DNA from 2 places in the Streptomyces sp. NPDC059861 genome. Region 2 is predicted to be linked to the other one. Evidence: riboswitches for the same ligand, from Rfam matches in the RefSeq annotation. Region 2 holds a riboswitch; the other holds the start of a gene.

Region 1 (10,079 bases), on a different contig from region 2:
GGGCGACCTGGTCGGCGTACTGGACGACGCGCTCCAGGCGGTGCTCGGCCATCAGGACCGTCGTCCCGAGGTCGTGCACGAGGCGCTGGAGGACGGCGAGTACCTCCTCGGCGGCGGCCGGGTCGAGCGCGGAGGTCGGCTCGTCCAGGACGAGCACGCTCGGGTGCGGGGTGAGGACCGAGCCGATCGCGACGCGCTGCCGCTGGCCGCCGGAGAGGGTGGCGATCGGGCGGTGGCGCAGATCGGCGAGACCGAGCAGGTCGAGGGTCTCCTCGACGCGGCGGCGCATCACGTCCGGGGCGAGGCCCAGCGACTCCATGCCGTAGGCGAGTTCGTCCTCGACCGTGTCCGTGACGAAGTGCGCGAGGGGGTCCTGGCCGACCGTGCCCACGACGTCGGCGAGTTCGCGCGGCTTGTGGGTGCGGGTGTCGCGGCCGGCGACCGTGACCCGGCCGCGCAGGGTGCCGCCCGTGAAGTGCGGGACCAGGCCGCTGACCGCGCCGAGAAGGGTGGACTTGCCGACCCCGGACGGGCCGACGAGCAGGACGAGTTCGCCTTCCGGGACCTCGAAGTCCACGCCCTGGACAGTGGGTTCGGCCGCTCGGTCGTAGGTCACGGAGACGTCCTCGAAGCGGATCATGAGGGCTTCTCCTCGGATTCCTCAGGAGCGGGTCGTGCCGATGTGGGCGGCTCGGGAGCGGGGGTGACGAACACCGGGAGCAGGCCAAGGAGTACGGCCGCGGCGGGCAGGAGCGGCAGGGTGGGGGGGACCAGCGGGATCACGCCCGGGTGCAGGGCCGCGGGGTCGGCGGAGGCCGCGAGGGTCAGCAGGACGGCGACCGCGACGCCGGAGGCGGCGACCAGGCAGGAACGGGCGTTCCAGGTGTCGGGGCGGTAGCGGGTGCGGGGGGTGCGACGGCCGCCCAGCCAGAGGCCGGCGAGCGCGGCGGCGAGACCGGCGAGCAGGACGGGCAGGCCGTAGGTGCCGCCTTCCGCGGTGAGCAGTCCGTACGTTCCGGCGCAGACGCCGAGCAGACCGGTGAGCGTGAGGGCGGCGGTCGTACGGCGGACGGCGGGCGGCACCCGCGCGGTACGGCCGTAGCCGCGGGCGTCCATGGCGGCGGCGAGGGCGACGGAGCGTTCGAGGGCGCCTTCGAGGACGGGGAGGCCCACCTGGAGCAGGCCCCGCAGGCCCTTGTCCGGGCGGCCGCGCAGACGGCGGGCGGCGCGCAGGCGCTGGGCGTCGGCGATGAGGTGCGGGGCGAAGGTGAGCGCCACGACAACGGCCACCCCCATCTCGTAGAGCGCGCCCGGGAGGGACTTGAGGAGGCGGGTGGGGCTGGCGAGGGCGTTGGCCGAGCCGACGCAGATCAGGAGGGTGGCCAGTTTCAGGCCGTCGTACAGGGCGAAGACGAGGGTCTCGGCGGTGACCCGGCCACCCAGGCGGATGCCCTGCGCCCAGGCCGGTAGGGGGACTTCGGGGAGGGTGAGAAGGGTGTGGGAGCCGGGGAGCGGGGAGCCGAGGGTGACGGCGAAGAGAAGACGGACGAACAGCACGGCGAGGGCGAGCTTGACGAAGGCGCCGTAGGAGCGGGCCCAAGGGGTGTGGGGGCGGCGAGTGGTGACGACGTAGGCCGAGACCGTGACGAGGAGGGCGAGGAGGAGGGGGTTGGTGGTGCGGGTGGCCGCGGTGCCCAGGGCCAGGGACCAGAGCCACCAGGCACCGGGGTGGACGGGTACGGAGTGCCGGCGTCGGGGGGTGGGGTGGACGTGCAGGCAGTGCCGGCGCCGGGGGGTGGGGTGGACGTGCAGGGAGTGCCGGCGCCGAGGGGCGGGGACGCCCACCCGCGCCGGCGGGATGCCCCGCCCGTCCGCCCCCGAGCCCGTGTCAGCCATGTCTGTGCCGGCGGGCCTGCCAGCCGGCTGCCGCGCCCAGTACCGCCACCGCCGCCACCCCGGCGACGATGCCAAGCGACGGGCCGCCGCCGCTCTCGTCCTCCGATGCCCGCGACGCCTTCCTCTCCGACGAGACCTGCTCCCCGCAGCCCCTCTCCGGATAGCCGCCGATCGCGCACAACAGGGCGTTGGCGTCGTAGCGCAGAGGCTTGGCGACCGCCGCCAGGGCGTCCGCCGTCGTCGCGTCCGGGGCGAGCCGGGCGCAGGCCGTGCGGGACGCGGGCGGGGTCTCGCCGGAGGGAGCGTCCGACGCCGTGCCGAAGTCGATGACCAGGGCCACCCGCTTCAGACCGTCCCGCGCGGGGGTGCCGGCGCAGATCGTCGTGAAGCCGGCCTCGCCGCGCGGCTGGGAGGCGTCCTGGGAGTCCTCGCTGACGGCGAAGCGGAAGCCCTGGACGGAGCGGTCGGCGGGGCGGGCGGTGGAGGGACCCTGGGTGGCGTACGTCCACGCCTTGCCCTCGCGCTCCCAGAACGACCAGTAGCGGTAGCCGGTGGCCTGGGCCGGGCCCGTACCGCCCGCCAGGGCGATCAGGAGGGCGGTGAGCAGGAGCGCCGCACGGCGGGTCACGGCTGCTGCTTCCGGTTCCGGCCGCTGAGCAGGAAGCCGATGCCGACACCGGCGACCAGGCAGACACCGACGTACCACCAGACACCGAAGCCGTCCTCCGACTCGGACTTGGCGTCGCTGTCCGCGGCGGCGGTCTGCTTCGCGGCCTGCGGGGCGGGCCCCGACGCGCCCAGCAGCCGCACGAGGTCCGTGCCGCCGAAGTCGCGCGGGTCGGCGCCGGCCGCGTGCGCGGCGAGGATCAGCTGGGCGTGGGCGGCGGGGCCGCTCTGCCTGGCCCACGTGGTGGCGTTCCGCTCGAGCCACTTGAGCGGCCCGGCCGCCTGTGCGGCGCCGCCCTGGGCGGCGAGGGCCACGACGGCGTCGGCGGTGTTGCCGTAGTCGGGCTGGTCCTCGGCACCGGCGAGCGCCGACATGAGGTGGCCGTCCGCGGCGAGGGCGTCGGCGAGGTAGGAGGCGCCGTTCGCGGCGGCCTGCTCGGGCGTGAGGTCGTCGCCGTCGGTGCAGGAGGGCGCGGCCCCGGTGCCGGCGGCCTCGGCGGTCAGGCCCTTGCCGAGCGCGCCCAGCACACCGGCCGCGGTGGCGTCCGCGTTGGCGGCGAGGGCACCCTTCTCGTCGGGCTGGTAGGCGAAGGCGCCGGCGCCCTTGCCGTCGTCGCACGGTATGGCGAACGCGAGCAGGGCGTCGTAGGCGGACCTGCCGCCCTTGACGACGTTCTTCGGCTTTTCGCCGGCGGCGGAGAGGGCGCCTATCACGAGGGAGGTCGAGTTGGCGTCGCTGGGGCTGCCGGCGGTGTAGCCCCAGCCGCCGTCCTTGTTCTGCGCGGACTTCAGCCACGTGACGGCCTTGCCGGTGACGGCGTCGTGCCCGCCGAGCGCGGCGAGCGCCTGCACGGCGGCGGAGGTCATGTTGGTGTCGACCGGCGTCTTGGCGTCGCAGGCCTTGGCGGTGTCGGCGCGGTACGGCGCGAACGCGCCGTCGGCGCACTGCTGTCCGGCGAGCCAGTCCACGGCCGAGGCGGCGGGCCGCACGCCGACGGCGTCCTGGGCGAGCAGGGCGAGCGACTGGCGCCACACGCCGTCGTAGGTCGGGTCGCCCGTGCCGTACAGGCCCGAGGGCAGCGACGGCGAGGGGCTCGCGGCGTGGGCGACCGGGGTCGCGGCGGCACCGATCACTGCGGTGACGGCCAGGGCCGCTGCGCTGCGGCGGACGACATTCATGATCGGCGGGTGCCTCTCCCTGCGGGGGAGCCGCGCAGCACGGGCAACCCCCGGGCGGCTCGGCTCCGTATACCTCGACGGTGCCGTACACCGGCCGGTTGCCGGTGCACTTGAGCCGGTCACGCTTCCGTGCGGGGCGGTCCGGCTCACAGCCTCGGCTGCTCACGGTTGCGGGTCAGCGCCGGATTTGCACCGGCTTTCCCCCGTACGGGTGTGATGACGACCGGGCCACTCTACCCGCCCGTAGCCGAACCCCCCGTGGGGCGCCGGTCACACCCGGCCGGGCCTAGGCCCGGGTCTGACCAGGCCGCCGCACGGCAGCGGCCGACCGGGCCGGACTCGTGGCGGAACCAGGTCGAGTCGATCTCGCGGCCGTCGCGCAAGGTGTGCCGGGGCGGCCCCTCGGCCGGGACGAAGCCCGCCCGCGTGAGGGCGCCCCGGCTGGCCGCGTTGGTCGCCTCGGTCCCCGCGTGGACGGTGTCCATGCCGAAGTGGGCGTGGCCGAGCAGCGCGCCCGCGTGGAACAGTTCCGCGCCGAGACCCAGGCCACGGGCGTGAGGGGCGAGCCAGCCGCCCGTCTGGCCGTCGGCGTGGTTCAACTGGAGGGCTCCCGCGTAACGGCCGTCGTCCCGGCGTACCGCCACCAGGACCGTGACGTCCGCCCCGGGGTCGAGTTCGAAGGTCGCGAGCAGCTCCCGTGGGAGCCTCCGGTCGCTGTCGCCCGGGCGCATGCGCACCAGCGTCTCGCGGAGCCGGATGTCGGCCACGATCTCCTCGTCCCGCAGCCCGAGCCACCGCTGGGCCCCGCCGTCCGACCCGGTCGCGATCGCGGCCACCAGGTCCAGTTGCGTCGCCGGCGTGTGGAGCAGCAGACGTTCGGTGTGCACCGTGTGCCGGCCGAGCGCGCACGGCGCCGGCACGGCGGGCGCCGGAACGGCCCTGCGGCGCCGTAGTCGCGGCCACGCCATGCGAACTCCCGTGGAGGACAAGGGATGAGAGAAGGGGTCAGGACGTACGAGCGGCGGTGGCCGCCGTCGTCCGGGGACCGGGCCGAATCTACCGGAGGTCCGGCCCGGGCTCGTCCCGGTGCCGCGAAGGCCTCAGACCGCCACGTACGTGACCGGATCGCTCCCCGGCACCGCCTCCGCCCGCCCCAGCTTCACCAGGCGGCGCAGATGGGCCTCCGCCTCCGAGACGGCGATGTTGCGGGAACCGTAGGGGATATGGGCCCAGGGGCGGTTCCAGTCCATGCGCTCGGCGAGCTGCCAGGGGGTGAGGGGCTCGGTCAGGAGCACCAGCAGACCGGTGAGACGCGCCTCGTGATGGGTGAGCAACTCGGCCACCCGGGCAGGGGCGTCGGTGAAGGCGTGCTGGTGCGCCGGGAGGACCTCGGCGGGCCCGAGGCGGGCGACGCGCTCCAGGGAGGCCAGGTAGTCGCCGAGCGGATCGGTGACGGTCGTGTCGTCCGGGTCCTCGTACAGGCCGATGTGCGGGGTGATCCCGGGCAGCACGTGGTCGCCGGAGAACAGGCGGCCGTGGCCCGGGAGCCGGGCGGGGTGCTCCTCCTCCAGGTGCAGGCAGACATGGCCCGGCGTGTGGCCCGGCGTCCAGATCGCGCGCAGCCGGCGGCCGGGGAGGTCGAGCAGCTCGCCGGGGACGATCTCGCGGTCGGGGAGGGCGGGGGAGAGGCCGGGGAGGCGGCCGCGGGCGGCGCGCAGGGGGGCGATGTGGGCCTCGGGGGCGCCGGCCGCGGTGAGTTTGTCCGCCATGTACGAGAACCAGTGCTCGGGACGGGCCTCGTGTGTGCGGCGTACCACCGCCGCGTCCGCCGCGTGCATCGCGATCCACGCCCCCGACGCCTCCCGCACCCGGCCCGACAGGCCGTGGTGGTCGGGGTGGTGGTGGGTGACGACCACGCCGTGCACCTCGGCGGCCGAGGTGCCGCACGCCGCGAGCCCCGCGGCGAGGGCGTCCCAGGACGCCGGGTCGTCCCAGCCGGTGTCGATCAGCACCGGGCCGGCGTCCGTGTCGACGACGTGCACGAGGGTGTGGCCGAGGGGATTGTCCGGGATGGGGACTTTCAGGGACCGTACGCCGCCACCGTGGTCGTGCACCTGCGTCATGGGTTCCCCCGATCGCCACCGTGCGGTCACTATAACTAGAACACGTTTCCATGGGAGCCCGAGTCACCGGTTCCGGGCCGTGGACTCCTCCGGGGCGAGCTGGTATCAGTCTTCGTAGTCCGCATACCTGATGGAGCGTCAAGGGCGCGGCGTCGGGGATCAGGGAGGCAGTCGCCATGACGGAGCTCGTGGAACACGGACAGCTGTTCATCGGCGGGGAGTTGACCGATCCCCTCGGCAAGGACGTCATCGAGGTGATCTCCCCGCACACCGAGGAGGTCATCGGACGTGTGCCGCACGCCTCGGCGGAGGACGTGGACCGGGCGCTCGCGGCCGCCCGCCGGGCCTTCGACGAGGGGCCCTGGCCACGGATGTCCCTCGACGAGCGGATCGCGGTCGTCGGGCGGATCAAGGACGGCATCGCCGCCCGGCACGAGGAGATCGCCCGCGTGATCTCGTCCGAGAACGGGTCGCCGTACTCCTGGAGCGTCCTCGCGCAGGCGCTCGGCGCGATGATGGTCTGGGACGCGGCGATCCGGGTCGCCCGTGACTTCCCCTGCGAGGAGACGCGCGACGGCGTGCTCGGGCGGCTCCTCGTGCGGCGCGAACCGGTCGGGGTCGTCGCGGCGGTGGTGCCCTGGAACGTCCCGCAGTTCGTGGCCGCCGCCAAGCTCGCCCCCGCGCTGCTGACCGGCTGCACGGTCGTCCTCAAGCCCTCACCGGAGTCGCCGCTGGACGCGTATCTGCTCGGCGAGATCGCGCGGGAGGCCGGGCTCCCGGAGGGTGTGCTGTCGATCCTGCCCGCCGACCGTGAGGTGAGCGAGTACCTCGTCGGGCACCCCGCGATCGACAAGGTGTCGTTCACGGGTTCGGTGCCGGCGGGGCGGCGCGTGATGGAGGTCGCCGCGCGCAACCTGACCCGCGTCACCCTGGAGCTGGGCGGCAAGTCGGCGGCGGTCGTGCTGCCGGACGCGGACCTGGAGAGCGCCGTGGCCGGGATCGTGCCGGCGGCCTGGATGAACAACGGGCAGGCCTGTGTGGCGCAGACCCGGATCCTGCTGCCGCGCTCGCGCTACCCGGAGTTCGCGGAGGCGTTCGCGACGGCCGCGAGCGCGCTCGTCGTCGGCGACCCGCTGGACCCGGCGACGCAGGTGGGGCCGCTGGTCGCCCGGCGGCAGCAGCGGCGCAACCTCGACTACATCCGCATCGGCCAGGAGGAGGGCGCCAAGATCCTCACGGGCGGCGGGCGCCCGGCGGGCCTGGAGCGCGGCTGGTACGTCGAACCGACCCTCTTCGGGGACGTCGACAACTCCATGCGGATCGCCCGCGAGGAGATCTTCGGCCCGGTGATCTGCCTCCTGCCGTACGGCGACGAGGCCGAGGCCGTGAAGATCGCGAACGACTCCGAGTACGGGCTGAGCGGCAGCGTGTGGACCGCTGACGTGGGCCACGGCCTCGAGATCGCCCGCCAGGTCCGTACCGGCACGTACTCGGTGAACACCTTCAGCCTCGACATGCTCGGCCCGTTCGGCGGCTACAAGAACTCCGGCCTGGGGCGGGAGTTCGGCCCGGAGGGCTACGGCGAGTACCTCGAACACAAGATGATCCACCTGCCGTCCGGCTGGGAGGGCTGAGCCGTGGGCGATCGCTGGCAGGTTCAGGTCGACCGCTCCCTGTGCATCGGCTCGGCCCAGTGCGTCCACCACGCCCCGCACGCGTTCCGCCTCGACACGGGCCGCCAGTCCCGCCCCCTCGAAGCGGAGGCGGACGCGGGCGAGGGCATCCTGGCGGCCGCCGAGAGCTGTCCCGTCGAGGCGATCACCCTGACGCTGCTGGGGAGCGGGGAGGCGGTGTTCCCGCCCGAGGAGTAAAGGGAGATTTGAGTAAAAAAATCCCCTCTGGGGGTTCTATTCCACGAAGGGCGTCTTACTCTGATATCAGGCCTACGGGACGAGTGAGGGAGTTCGACCGGAGTAGCCGACTCCTGCGAGAGGCGAGAGCTTCCGCCGGTGCCGACGTCGACGGTCGGGCTGAGAGGCCGGAAGGACGTCACGGCCGAGCGGACCGGGCGAACCGGAAGGCGACCCCCAGCCACCTGATCCGGGCAATACCGGCGAAGGGAACCCGTCTCGTAGGTCCTTTCGCTGTGCACGTGTCCACGCGTCCATGCTCCACGCCTCCCCGTGCACGCACCCGCGGCTACGCGTCCTCCGGCGTCGTCAGGTCGATCAGGCGGCACACCGTCTCGATGTCGATCTTGACCTGGGCGATGGAGGCGCGGCCCGAGAGCCAGGTGATGAGCGCCGAGTGCCAGGTGTGCTCGATGACGCGGACGGCCGAGAGCTGGGCGGGACCGGGATCTTCCAGGCCCATGGCGTCCAGGATGATCGCCGTGGTCTGCCGGGAGACCTGGTCCACCTCGGGGCTCACGCTGCGGTCCGCGAAGGTCAGGGCGCGGACCATCGCGTCGGCCAGATGCGGCTCGCGCTGGAGCGCCCGGAAGGCCCGCATCAGGGTCTCCGCGACCCGCTCCGCCGCCGTCTCGCCCGTCGGGGGCTTCTTGCGCAGCGTGCCGTGCATGTGCTCCAACTGGTCCTGCATGGTGGCGACCAGGAGATGGATCTTGGACGGGAAGTAGCGGTAGAGGGTGCCGAGGGCGACCTGCGAGGACTCCGCGACCTCACGCATCTGCACCGCGTCGAAACCGCCCCGGCTGGCCAGTTGGGCACAGGCCCGCAGGATGCGGCGCCGGCGCGCCTCCTGCCGCTCGGTGAGGGGCGGCGCGGCGGGGGCGGCGGGCCGCGCGCGACTGGCTTCCACCTTGGCTTCCGCTGGCATGAGGTCCCGTTTCGTGACAGTGCGTGAGGGCGTGCGATCGGACAGCATGGCAGGCGCGGACCGCCGCCGCGTGCCCCGGCGAGCCGTGGCGTGAATCACCTGATCCACTGCTCACAGCGGCGCTACCTGCCGGTAGATTCAGAGCCTCTTGAACGATCAAGTCTGTAACTTGTTCTAGATTAGCGTCCCGGCGTAATCTCGCGGGACAGTGCAGGGAGAAGGGGGCCCAGAGTGACCGCTGAGGCCAGTCAGGCGGGCTCTTTGGAGGCCCTCGCCGCCGACGGCTTGCGACCGCTCCGCATCGCGCTCCTCACGTACAAGGGAAACCCGTTCTGCGGTGGCCAGGGCGTCTACGTCCGGCACCTCTCCCGCGAACTCGCGCGCCTCGGCCACCACGTCGAGGTCATCGGCGCCCAGCCCTATCCCGTCCTCGACGAGGGCTACGACGGCCTGAGCCTGACCGAGTTGCCCAGCCTCGACCTCTACCGCCAGCCCGACCCCTTCCGCACGCCGGGGCGTGACGAGTACCGGGACTGGATCGACGCCCTCGAAGTCGCGACAATGTGGACCGGCGGCTTCCCCGAGCCCGTCACGTTCTCCCTGCGGGCCCGCCGTCATCTGCGCGCACGCCGCGGCGACTTCGACGTCGTGCACGACAACCAGACGCTGGGGTACGGGCTGCTGGGCGATGTCGGCGCGCCCCTGGTGACGACGATCCATCACCCCATCACCGTCGACCGGCAGTTGGAGCTGGACGCGGCGGAGGGCTGGAAGCGGCGGTTCTCCGTGAAGCGGTGGTACGGCTTCACCCGCATGCAGAAGCGGGTGGCGCGGCGGCTGCCGTCCGTCCTCACCGTCTCCGGCACCTCGCGCCAGGAGATCGTCGACCACCTCGGCGTCCGCGCGGACCGTGTCCACGTCGTGCACATCGGCGCCGACACCGACCTGTTCTCGCCCGATCCCTCGGTGCCGCGGGTACCGGGACGCATCGTCACGACGTCCAGTGCGGACGTGCCGCTGAAGGGGCTGGTCTTCCTCGTCGAGGCGCTGGCCAAGGTGCGCACCGAGCATCCCGAGGCCCATCTCGTCGTCGTCGGGAAGCGGCCCACCGAAGGTCCGGTGGCGCAGGCCGTGCAGCGCTACGGGCTCGAAGACGCCGTCGAGTTCGTCAAGGGGATCTCCGACGCCGAACTCGTCGACCTGGTGCGCTCGGCGCAGGTCGCGTGCGTGCCGTCGCTGTACGAGGGCTTCTCGCTGCCGGCTGCCGAGGCGATGGCCACCGGCACGCCGCTGCTCGCGACGACCGGCGGGGCGATCCCCGAGGTGGCCGGGCGGGACGGGGAGACGTGCCTCGCGGTGCCGCCGGGCGACGCGGGC
Region 2 (10,079 bases):
TGGTCCCCGTCTCCTGCTGGAAGCGGCGGGCGAAGGTGCGCGGTGACATCAGGGCGCGGGCGGCGAGCTGCTCGACCGTGACCTCCTGGTCGAGGTTGCGCTCCATCCACACCAGCACCTCGGCGACCGCGTCGCCCTCGGAGCGGGGCAGCGGGCGCTCGATGTACTGGGCCTGCCCGCCGTCCCGGTGCGGCGGCACCACCATCCGCCGGGCGATCTTGTTGGCCACCTCCGGCCCCTGCTCCTTGCGCACGATGTGCAGGCACGCGTCGATGCCCGCGGCCGTACCGGCGGAGGTGATCACCGGGTCCTCGTCGACGTACAGCACGTCCGGCTCGACGACCGCCCGCGGATACTGCCGCTCCAGCTCGTCGGCGTGCCGCCAGTGCACGGCACAGCGGCGTCCGTCAAGCAGCCCGGCGGCGCCGAGCACGAAGACGCCGGAGCACACGCTGAGCACCCGCGCGCCCCGCCCGACCGCCCGGCACAGGGCGTCGAGCAGGTCGGGCGGGAAGGTCCGCGTCTCGTAGCACGAGCCGGCCGGCACGGCGATCAGGTCGGCCGTCTCCAGGCGGTCCAGCCCGTGCTCGACCTGCAGGGAGAAGCCGGCGCTCGACCGAAGCGCCGGTCCCTCGGCGGAGGTGACGGCGAAGTCGTACACCGGCAGGCCGTCGTCGCTCCGGTCGATGCCGAAGACCTCGCAGACCACGCCCAGTTCGAAGGGGTTCACGCCGTCGACGAGGACGGCGGCAACGTTCTGCAGCATGTCCCCAGTCTGCCTCAGCGTTGGCAGTAAATCGAGGGTCTACGGCAGTCCTGCCACTGTTGGTAAGGAGCGTCCGGCGCGAGAGTGGTGTTCATGAACACGAACCAGATCGAAGCACTCATCGGAATGCTGGCCGTCGCGGGGCTCTTCGTGATCATGGTCCTCCCCGCGCTCATCGGCCTCGCGCACGAGCGGCGCGTGGACCGGGAGATCAGGGAGGCCCAGGACCGCCTCAGGGACAAGGAGGATCAGAAGTCCTCGTCCAGGTCGACCGTGCCCTCCACGGCCACCTGGTACGCCGAGGGGCGCCGCTCGAAGAAGTTGGTCAACTCCTGAACCCCTTGCAGCTCCATGAAGGAGAAGGGGTTCTCGGAGCCGTATACCGGAGCGAAGCCGAGGCGCGTCAGGCGTTGGTCGGCGACGCACTCCAGGTACTGCCGCATCGAGTCGGTGTTCATGCCCGGGAGGCCGTCACCGCACAGGTCGCGCGCGAACTGCAGCTCGGCCTCGACGGCCTCCCGCAGCATGTCGGTGACCTGCTGCCGGAGCTCGTCGTCGAAGAGGTCCGGCTCCTCCTTGCGGACGGTGTCGACCACGTCGAACGCGAAGCTCATGTGCATGGTCTCGTCGCGGAACACCCAGTTGGTGCCGGTCGCCAGGCCGTGCAGCAGACCCCGGCTGCGGAACCAGTAGACGTACGCGAAGGCGCCGTAGAAGAACAGGCCCTCGATGCACGCGGCGAAGCAGATCAGGTTGAGCAGGAAGCGGCGGCGGTCGGCCTTCGACTCCAGGCGGTCCAACTTCTCGACCTCGTTGATCCACCTGAAGCAGAACTCCGCCTTCTCGCGGATGGACGGGATGCTCTCGACGGCGTCGAACGCCGCCGCCCGGTCCTCCGGGTCGGGGAGGTAGGTGTCCAGCAGGGTCAGATAGAACTGGACGTGCACGGCCTCCTCGAAAAGCTGGCGGCTCAAGTAGAGCCGGGCCTCGGGGGAGTTGATGTGCTTGTACAGCGTCAGCACCAGGTTGTTCGCCACGATCGAGTCGCCCGTCGCGAAGAACGCCACCAGGCGGCCGATCAGGTGCTGCTCCATCGGGGACAGCTTCGCGAGGTCGGCGACGTCCGAGTGGAGGTCGACCTCCTCCACGGTCCAGGTGTTCTTGATGGCGTCCCGATAGCGCTCGTAGAAGTCCGGGTAGCGCATCGGACGCAGAGTCAGCTCGAAGCCGGGGTCGAGAAGGTTCTGGGAACGGGTGGACATCACTGGCAGGCCTCGCAGGACTCGGGGTTTTCCAGGGAGCAGGCGACCGCTTCGGGGTCCGGGGTCGCCTGGACGGGGATGGTGGCTTGCGCCTGGGCCGCGCGGGCGATGCGGGTCGCGGGGCGCGAGCGCAGGTAGTAGGTCGTCTTCAGGCCCGACTTCCAGGCGTACGCGTACATCGAGGAGAGCTTGCCGATGGTCGGCGTCTCCAGGAACAGGTTCAGCGACTGGGCCTGGTCGAGGTACGGGGTGCGCGCGGCAGCCATGTCGATCAGCCCGCGCTGCGGGAGCTCCCACGCCGTGCGGTACAGCTGTCGTACGTCCTCGGGGATCCAGGCGAAGTCCTGCACCGAGCCGTTCGCCTCGCGCAGCGCCTCACGGGTGCGGGCGTCCCAGACGCCGAGGTCCTTCAGCTCCTGCACCAGGTAGGAGTTGACCTGGAGGAACTCGCCGGACAGCGTCTCGCGCTTGAAGAGGTTCGACACCTGTGGCTCGATGCACTCGTAGACACCGGCGATCGAGGCGATCGTCGCGGTGGGCGCGATGGCCAGCAGCAGGGAGTTGCGCATGCCTACCGCCGCGATTCGCTCGCGCAGCGCCGCCCAGCGCTCCGGCCAGGTCGGCTCGACGCCGTAGTGGTCGGGGTGCAGCACGCCCCGGGCGGTACGGGTCTTGTCCCAGGCGGGCAGCGGCCCGTTGCGCTCGGCGAGGTCGGCGGACGCCTCGTACGCGGCGAGCATGATCCGCTCGGCGATCCGGGTGGACAGCGCCTTCGCCTCGGGCGAGTCGAAGGGCACCCGCAGCTTGAAGAAGACGTCCTGCAGGCCCATCGCGCCGAGGCCGACGGGGCGCCACCGGGCGTTGGAGCGGCCCGCCTGCTCGGTCGGGTAGAAGTTGATGTCGACCACGCGGTCGAGGAAGGTCACGGCGGTGCGGACGGTGGCGTCCAGCCGCTCCCAGTCGATGCCGTCGCCCACGACGAACGCGCCCAGGTTGACCGAGCCCAGGTTGCAGACGGCCGTCTCGCCGTCGTCCGTGACCTCCAGGATCTCCGTGCAGAGGTTCGAGGAGTGGACGACGTGGCCCGGCTCGGCGGTCTGGTTGGCGGTGCGGTTGGCGGCGTCCTTGAAGGTCATCCAGCCGTTGCCGGTCTGCGCGAGGGTGCGCATCATCCGGCCGTACAGCTCACGGGCGGGAAGCGACTTCTTCGCCAGGCCCTTCCTCTCGGCCTCGCGGTAAGCGGCGTCGAACTCCTCGCCCCACAGGTCGACCAGTTCGGGCACGTCCGACGGGGAGAAGAGCGACCACGGGGCGTCCGCGTTCACCCGGCGCATGAACTCGTCCGGGATCCAGTGGGCGAGGTTGAGGTTGTGCGTCCGGCGGGCGTCCTCACCGGTGTTGTCCCGCAGCTCCAGGAACTCCTCGATGTCGGAGTGCCAGGTCTCCAGGTAGACGGCGGCCGCACCCTTGCGCCGGCCACCCTGGTTCACGGCGGCGACCGAGGCGTCCAGCGTCTTCAGGAACGGGACGATGCCGTTGGAGTGACCGTTGGTGCCGCGGATCAGGGAGCCACGGGAGCGGATCCGGGAGTACGAGAGGCCGATGCCGCCGGCGTGCTTGGAGAGCCGGGCGACCTGGTGGTAGCGCTCGTAGAGGGAGTCCAGCTCGTCCTTGGGGGAGTCCAGCAGGTAGCAGGACGACATCTGGGGGTGCCGGGTGCCGGAGTTGAAGAGGGTGGGGGAGGAGGGGAGGTAGTCGAGGCGGCTCATGAGCCCGTAGAGCGCGGCGACTTCGTCCACCGACCGGGTGGTGTCGTCCTCGGCGAGACCCGCGGCGACGCGCAGCATGAAGTGCTGGGGCATCTCGACGACCTTGCGGGTGATCGGGTGCCGGAGCAGGTAGCGGCTGTGCAGGGTACGCAGGCCGAAGTAGCCGAAGCGGTCGTCGGCGTTCCGGTCGATCAGGGTGTCCAGGCGGTCGGCGTGCAGGCGCACGAACGCGGCCGTACGGTCGGCGATCAGCCCTTCCCGGTGCCCCACGGCGACGGACTCCGTGAAGGACGTGACGCCCTGGGAGGCGGCCTCGGCGGCGATGGAGCCGGTCAGCAGCCGCGCGGCGAGACGGGAGTAGGCGGGGTCCTCGGAGATCAGGCCGGCGGCGGCCTCCGTGGCCAGCTCACGCAGTTCGCTCTCGTCCGCCCGGGCGGAACGGCCGCGCAGCGCGGCGGCGGCGACCCGGCCGGGGTCGGCGTCGGGGAGGTCGGCGGTCAGCTCGGTCAGGGTCCGCAGCAACGCGGTTCCGGGACCGTCGGTTTCCACTTCCACCGTTGTCGCTGCGGCCGGTTCGGCTGGCGCGATGGTCACGTGGGGCTCTCCCTCGCTCGGCACAGGGGCCTTGCGGAGGGCAGGGGGCAGCACACGAGCGCACAGGGCGTCGCGTCCACCGGCCCATTCCACGAGACCCGGACGTCAGGGCGCCCGAGCCGGACGGCCGGGCGCGCTGTCGGCAGGTCCTCGGACTGACCAGGCGTGCATCCCCTTTTCAGGGCGGACACACGCAAGTACACCGTTGCGGGACAGTTCCGGATTCGCACCGGATTCCCCTGCGGCGACAGCGAGCATGAGCATACATCTAGTGCCGGGTGCCGAAGGCACCCCCATATGTTGTGTCGCCGATGACTTCAGAGCGTCAACTGGTAGGTGAGAAGCGTGATGTCGTCGAGGTCCGGGAGGGGGTTCCAGTCGCGCTCGGGGGTGCGGGTGAAGCCCAGTCGTTCGTAGATGCGGTGGGCGCTGCGCATGGTCCGCTGGGTCGACAGGACGATCCCGGTGCAGCCCTCGACGGCGCGGGCACGGTCGAGACAGGCGCGCACGAGGGCCTCGCCGACGCCTCGGCCGCGGGCCTCCCGGGCGACGGCGAGCATACGGATCTCGGCCTCCTCGGGGGCGGCTATGTCGGCCATGGGGCCGCCGGACGGGACGAAGGTGACGCCCCCCAGGACACGTTGGCGCTCGACGGCCACGAGTACCTCCGCGGCGGCGGCGCGCTTGGCGACGTCTCGCAGTTCGCCGAGGTACTCGTCGTTCTCGCCGAAGTCCAGAAGGCCGTCCTGGAGGTAGGCCTGCGCGGTGATCTCGCCGAGACCGGCGAACTCGGCGGGGTGCGCGGGGCGGATTTCGATGTCCATGGGGGGAGTGTGTACGACAGCGGGCCGCCGTGTCGCTCAGTGCCGGCGGCCCGCTGCGGGTTGTTCGGGGCTTGTCGCGCAGTTCCCCGCGCTCTTACGGGGCGCGTCTCAGTGGGCCGCTCCCGCCGTCGCCGGCGGCAGCTCCACCTGGACTCCCGGGTCGCCGGCGTCCGCCGTGTAGTCGCCGGGCTTCGTCTCGTCGACGCCCTCGGGGGCCTTCACGGCCTTCAGGACGAAGGTGAGGACCACCGTGACCACCAGGTTCAGGACGAACGCCGTGAGGCCGATGTAGCCGATCTCGCCGATGCCGGGGATCTCCGCCGAGGAGCCGCCGAAGTGCTTCTGTGTCGGGGAGGCGACGCCGTACGCCGCGACCGTGCCGTAGGTCATGCCGACCGCCCAGCCGGCCAGCAGCGCCCAGCGGTGGAACCAGCGGGTGAACAGGCCGCCGACCAGGGCGGGCATGGTCTGCAGGATCCAGATGCCGCCCAGCAGCTGGAAGTTGATCGCGACCGTCTTGTCCATCCCGAGGACGAAGACGAGGGCGCCGACCTTCACCAGCAGCGACACCAGCTTGGAGACCTTGGTCTCCTGCGCGGGCGTGGCGTCCGGCTTGAGGAAGTCCTTGTAGATGTTGCGGGTGAAGAGGTTGGCCGCCGCGATCGACATGATGGCCGCCGGGACCAGCGCGCCGATGCCGATCGCCGCGAACGCGATGCCGGTGAACCAGTCCGGGAACATGTTCTCGAACAGCTGGGGGATCGCCAGCTGGCCGTTCTCGACCTTGATGCCGGCCGCGATCGCCATGAAGCCGAGCAGGCCCAGCAGGCCCAGCATCAGCGAGTACAGCGGCAGGATCGTGGAGTTGCGGCGGATCACGTCCCGGCTGCGGCTGGACAGCACGGCCGTGACGCTGTGCGGGTACATGAACAGGGCGAGCGCCGAGCCCAGTGCCAGCGTGGCGTACGTCCACTGCGAGGCGGCGGTCGGCACCAGTCCGCCCGCACCGGCCTCCGTGTACTTGTCGTTCGCCGCGGCGAAGATGTCGTCGAAGCCGCCCAGCTTGATCGGGATGTAGATGATGGCGACGGCGATCACGATGTAGATCAGCGCGTCCTTGACGAACGCGATCAGGGCCGGCGCCCGCAGACCCGACGAATACGTGTACGCGGCCAGCACACCGAAGGCGATCAGCAGCGGCAGGTCCTTGATGAACCAGTTGGTGTCCTCGCCGCCGCCGATGCCCATCACGTCCAGCACGGCCTGGATGCCGACCAGCTGGAGGGCGATGTACGGCATGGTCGCGAGGATGCCGGTGACCGCGACGGCGAGGGAGAGCCCCTTGGAGCCGAAGCGGCCGCGGACGAAGTCCGAGGTGGTGACGTAACCGTGCTTGTGGGAGACCGACCACAGCCGCGGCAGGAAGACGAACATCATCGGGTAGATGAGGATCGTGTACGGCACCGCGAAGAAGCCGGCCGCGCCCGCCGCGTAGATCGCCGCCGGGACGGCGACGAAGGTGTACGCCGTGTAGAGGTCGCCGCCGAGCAGGAACCAGGTGATCCAGGTACCGAAGGACCGGCCGCCCAGGCCCCACTCGTCGAGGCTGTGCTCGTTCTCGGCCTTGCGCCAGCGCGCGGCCAGGAAGCCCATCACCGTGACGGCGAGGAAGAAGAGGATGAATACGGCGAGTGCGACGCCGTTCACACCGTCCTTCATGCTCCGGCACCCCCCTGCGTCTTGCGGGCGCGCTGGTCACGCTGCCACAGCCAGTAGGCGGTCATGGTGAGGGCGGTGGAGATCACGACCCAGGCCATCTGGTACCAGTAGAAGAACGGGATGCCGATGAAGGTCGGGTCCGTCTTCGCGTACGAGCCCACCCAGAGCATGGTCACGAACGGTGCTATCAGGCAGAGGGCGATGACGACGCGCACAGGCGTCACCACCGGCCCTCTGTTCACTTCTGAGGCTTCTGACATCGGGCGGCTCCGTCCCCTCGCTGATCACCTGGTGCAACGCGCAGGCAATCTAGGTCACGGTGTCCCGCTACCGGAAGCCCCTGTTCAGATACCGGTTACTTCAGCAACAACGGAAGCCCTGCCGCGGGTCCTTTTCCTGTCGGTCCGTCCGCATCCGCTCGAACTCCTGCCGGGTGGGCACCTCGGCCTCGGAGTGGTCCTTTCGGATATGCGTGACATAGCGGTCGTAGGCCGACTCGTCGGTCAGCTCACGGACGTACCAGCGCACCCCGCTAGTCACCCGGCGCAGCAGTGCCGACGGTCGCACGGCGGATCTCCTCCTTCTCCTCCCGCGTGGCGATCAGGCCGTCCGGTGCCACGATCTTCGACTCGACGTACGGGGCCTCGGTGAGCGTGGTGAGCTCGGGCCGCCGGATGTGCCGGACGCAGATCCGTGTCGAGTCCACCAGCACGACGACGATCAGCAGGGCGAGTACGGCGGTCAGGGCACCGTCCACCGTGGAGTTGGTGACGACGGTGTGCATGTCGTCCATGGACTTGGCCGGCGGCAGGATCTCGCCCCGGTCGATGGCGTCCTGGAACACCTGCCGCTGCTTGAAGAAGCCGACCTTGGGGTCGCTGGAGAAGACCTTCTGCCAGCTGGCGGTCAGGGTGACGACGGCGTCCCAGGCGAGCGGGACGCCGGTGATCCAGGCCCACTTGAGGCGGCCGGACTTGATCAGGAGCGTCGTGCAGACCGCCAGTGCCACGGCCGCCAGCAGCTGGTTGGAGATGCCGAAGACCGGGAACAACTGGTTGATGCCGCCGAGGGGCTCGTGGACGCCCACCCAGAGGAAGTAGCCCCACATCCCGCAGACGATCGCACTGGTGATGATCAGGCCCGGCTTCCAGCTGACGTTGCGGAAGGGCTTGTAGACGTTGCCGAGGGTGTCCTGGAGCATGAACCGGCCCACGCGCGTGCCGGCGTCCAGTGCGGTCAGGATGAACAGCGCCTCGAACATGATCGCGAAGTGGTACCAGAACGCCTTGAGCCCGCCGCCGGTCACCTCCGAGAAGATCTGCGAGACACCGACGGCGAGCGTGGGGGCCCCGCCCGTGCGGGACAGCAGCGTCGACTCCTCGACGCTCTTCGCCGCCGCGGCGAGTTGCTCGGGGGAGATCTGGTAGCCCCAGCCGCTCACCACCTGGGAGGCCTGCTCCACGCTCGTGCCGATGACGCCGGCGGGCGCGTTCATCGCGAAGTACAGCCCCGGGTCGATGACGCTCGCCGCGATCAGCGCCATCACGGCGACGGACGACTCCATCAGCATGGAGCCGTAACCGATCATCCGGATCTGCGTCTCCTTCTGGATCATCTTCGGGGTGGTGCCGGACGAGATCAGCGCGTGGAAGCCCGACAGCGCTCCGCAGGCGATGGTGATGAAGACGAACGGGAAGAGGGAGCCCGCGAAGACCGGGCCGTCGCCGCGGGAGGCGAAGTCGGTGACCGGGTCCATCTTCAGCGTCGGAAGCGCGATGACGACGCCGAGGGCGAGCAGCAGTATCGTGCCGATCTTCATGAAGGTGGAGAGGTAGTCGCGGGGCGCGAGCAGCATCCACACCGGCAGGATCGATGCGATGAAGCCGTAGGCCACCAGCCAGATGACCAGCGTCGAGGGGGCGAGCGTGAAGGCCTCGGCCCAGGACGACTCGGCGACCCAGCGGCCGGCGATCAGCGCGACCAGCAGCAGGCTCACGCCGATGAGTGACACCTCGGCGACCCGGCCGGGCCGCAGGACACGCAGGTAGAAGCCCATCACCAGGGCGATCGGGACGGTCATCGCGATGGAGAAGGTGCCCCAGGGGGACTCGGCGAGGGCGTTGACGATGACCAGGGCCAGCACGCCGAGCAGAATGATCATGATCGCGAACGCGGCGAGCAACGCGGCCGCGCCGCCGAACGGGCCGATCTCCTCCCGGGCCATCTGGCCGAGCGAGCGGCCGTCACGGCGGGTCGAGAAGAACAGCACGACCATGTCCTGCACCGCGCCCGCGAGGATGACGCCGGCGATGATCCAGATCGTGCCGGGCAGATATCCCATCTGCGCCGCGAGCACGGGGCCGACGAGGGGTCCGGCGCCGGCGATCGCGGCGAAGTGGTGGCCGAGCAGGACACGGCGGTCGGTGGGGTGGAAGTCGATGCCGTTGTCGAGCCGTTCCGCCGGGGTGGCGCGGGTCCTGTCGACCTTGAGGACCTTGTACGCGATGAACTTCGCGTAGAAGCGGTAGGCGATCGCGTAGGAGCCGAGGGCCGCCGCGACCATCCAGGCGGCCGAGACCTCCTCGCCCCGCGACAGCGCGAGCACGGTCCAGCCGGTGGCGCCGACGAGGGCGACGAGGCTCCAGATGACGATGGTTCGGGCGTTCGCTGTGCGCACGGGTCGTCCTCCCGTCGTATGCGTTACGGAAGGACCGTAGGACAGGTGGTGTGACCTGCGCTACACCGCGGACCGGCTCATGCCTCGGGGCCCGCCCTTCACGCGCGGGCCCCGCTGTTCACGCCGCGAGGCCTCGCCTCGCCTTTTACTCCTCGGGCCGCTTGAGCCGGGCCACGAACTTGTAGCGGTCGCCGCGGTACACCGAGCGCACCCACTCCACCGGCTTGCCCTCCCGGTCCAGCGAGTGCCGGGACAGCATCAGCATCGGCAGGCCGACGTCGGTGCCGAGGAGACCGGCCTCCCTCGGGGTGGCCAGCGAGGTCTCGATGGTCTCCTCGGCCTCCGCGAGATGGACGTCGTAGACCTCGGCGAGCGCGGTGTAGAGGGACGTGTACTTGACCAGGCTGCGACGGAGTGCCGGGAAGCGCTTGGCGCTCAGGTGGGTGGTCTCTATGGCCATCGGCTCGC

What was found. A riboswitch is a leader RNA that binds a small molecule or an ion and turns the genes downstream of it on or off. The one in region 2 is predicted to bind cobalamin.
Region 1: linked by a shared signal. The riboswitch ahead of ACFV6X_RS13245 (prenyltransferase/squalene oxidase repeat-containing protein) and the one ahead of ACFV6X_RS02715 (ribonucleoside-diphosphate reductase subunit alpha) in region 2 are both predicted to bind cobalamin.

Annotation. Positions count from the first base shown of each region.
Region 1 is NZ_JBHWJQ010000012.1:34,445-44,523, forward strand. It holds gene ACFV6X_RS13230 (ABC transporter ATP-binding protein) at 1-640, opposite strand, end outside; gene ACFV6X_RS13235 (energy-coupling factor transporter transmembrane component T) at 637-1,896, opposite strand; gene ACFV6X_RS13240 (SCO2322 family protein) at 1,889-2,524, opposite strand; gene ACFV6X_RS13245 (prenyltransferase/squalene oxidase repeat-containing protein) at 2,521-3,741, opposite strand; cobalamin riboswitch at 3,859-3,984, opposite strand; gene ACFV6X_RS13250 (GNAT family N-acetyltransferase) at 3,975-4,709, opposite strand; gene ACFV6X_RS13255 (MBL fold metallo-hydrolase) at 4,842-5,864, opposite strand; gene ACFV6X_RS13260 (aldehyde dehydrogenase) at 6,041-7,498, shown strand; gene ACFV6X_RS13265 (ferredoxin) at 7,502-7,735, shown strand; gene ACFV6X_RS13270 (TetR family transcriptional regulator) at 8,064-8,702, opposite strand; gene ACFV6X_RS13275 (glycosyltransferase family 4 protein) at 8,934-10,079, shown strand, end outside.
Region 2 is NZ_JBHWJQ010000002.1:131,136-141,214, reverse strand. It holds gene ACFV6X_RS02730 (GlxA family transcriptional regulator) at 1-766, opposite strand, end outside; gene ACFV6X_RS02725 (hypothetical protein) at 860-1,102, shown strand; gene ACFV6X_RS02720 (ribonucleotide-diphosphate reductase subunit beta) at 1,015-2,028, opposite strand; gene ACFV6X_RS02715 (ribonucleoside-diphosphate reductase subunit alpha) at 2,028-4,391, opposite strand; cobalamin riboswitch at 4,515-4,692, opposite strand; gene ACFV6X_RS02710 (GNAT family N-acetyltransferase) at 4,709-5,215, opposite strand; gene mctP (monocarboxylate uptake permease MctP) at 5,324-6,934, opposite strand; gene ACFV6X_RS02700 (DUF3311 domain-containing protein) at 6,931-7,194, opposite strand; gene ACFV6X_RS02695 (YbdD/YjiX family protein) at 7,295-7,501, opposite strand; gene ACFV6X_RS02690 (carbon starvation CstA family protein) at 7,467-9,611, opposite strand; gene ACFV6X_RS02685 (GntR family transcriptional regulator) at 9,757-10,079, opposite strand, start outside.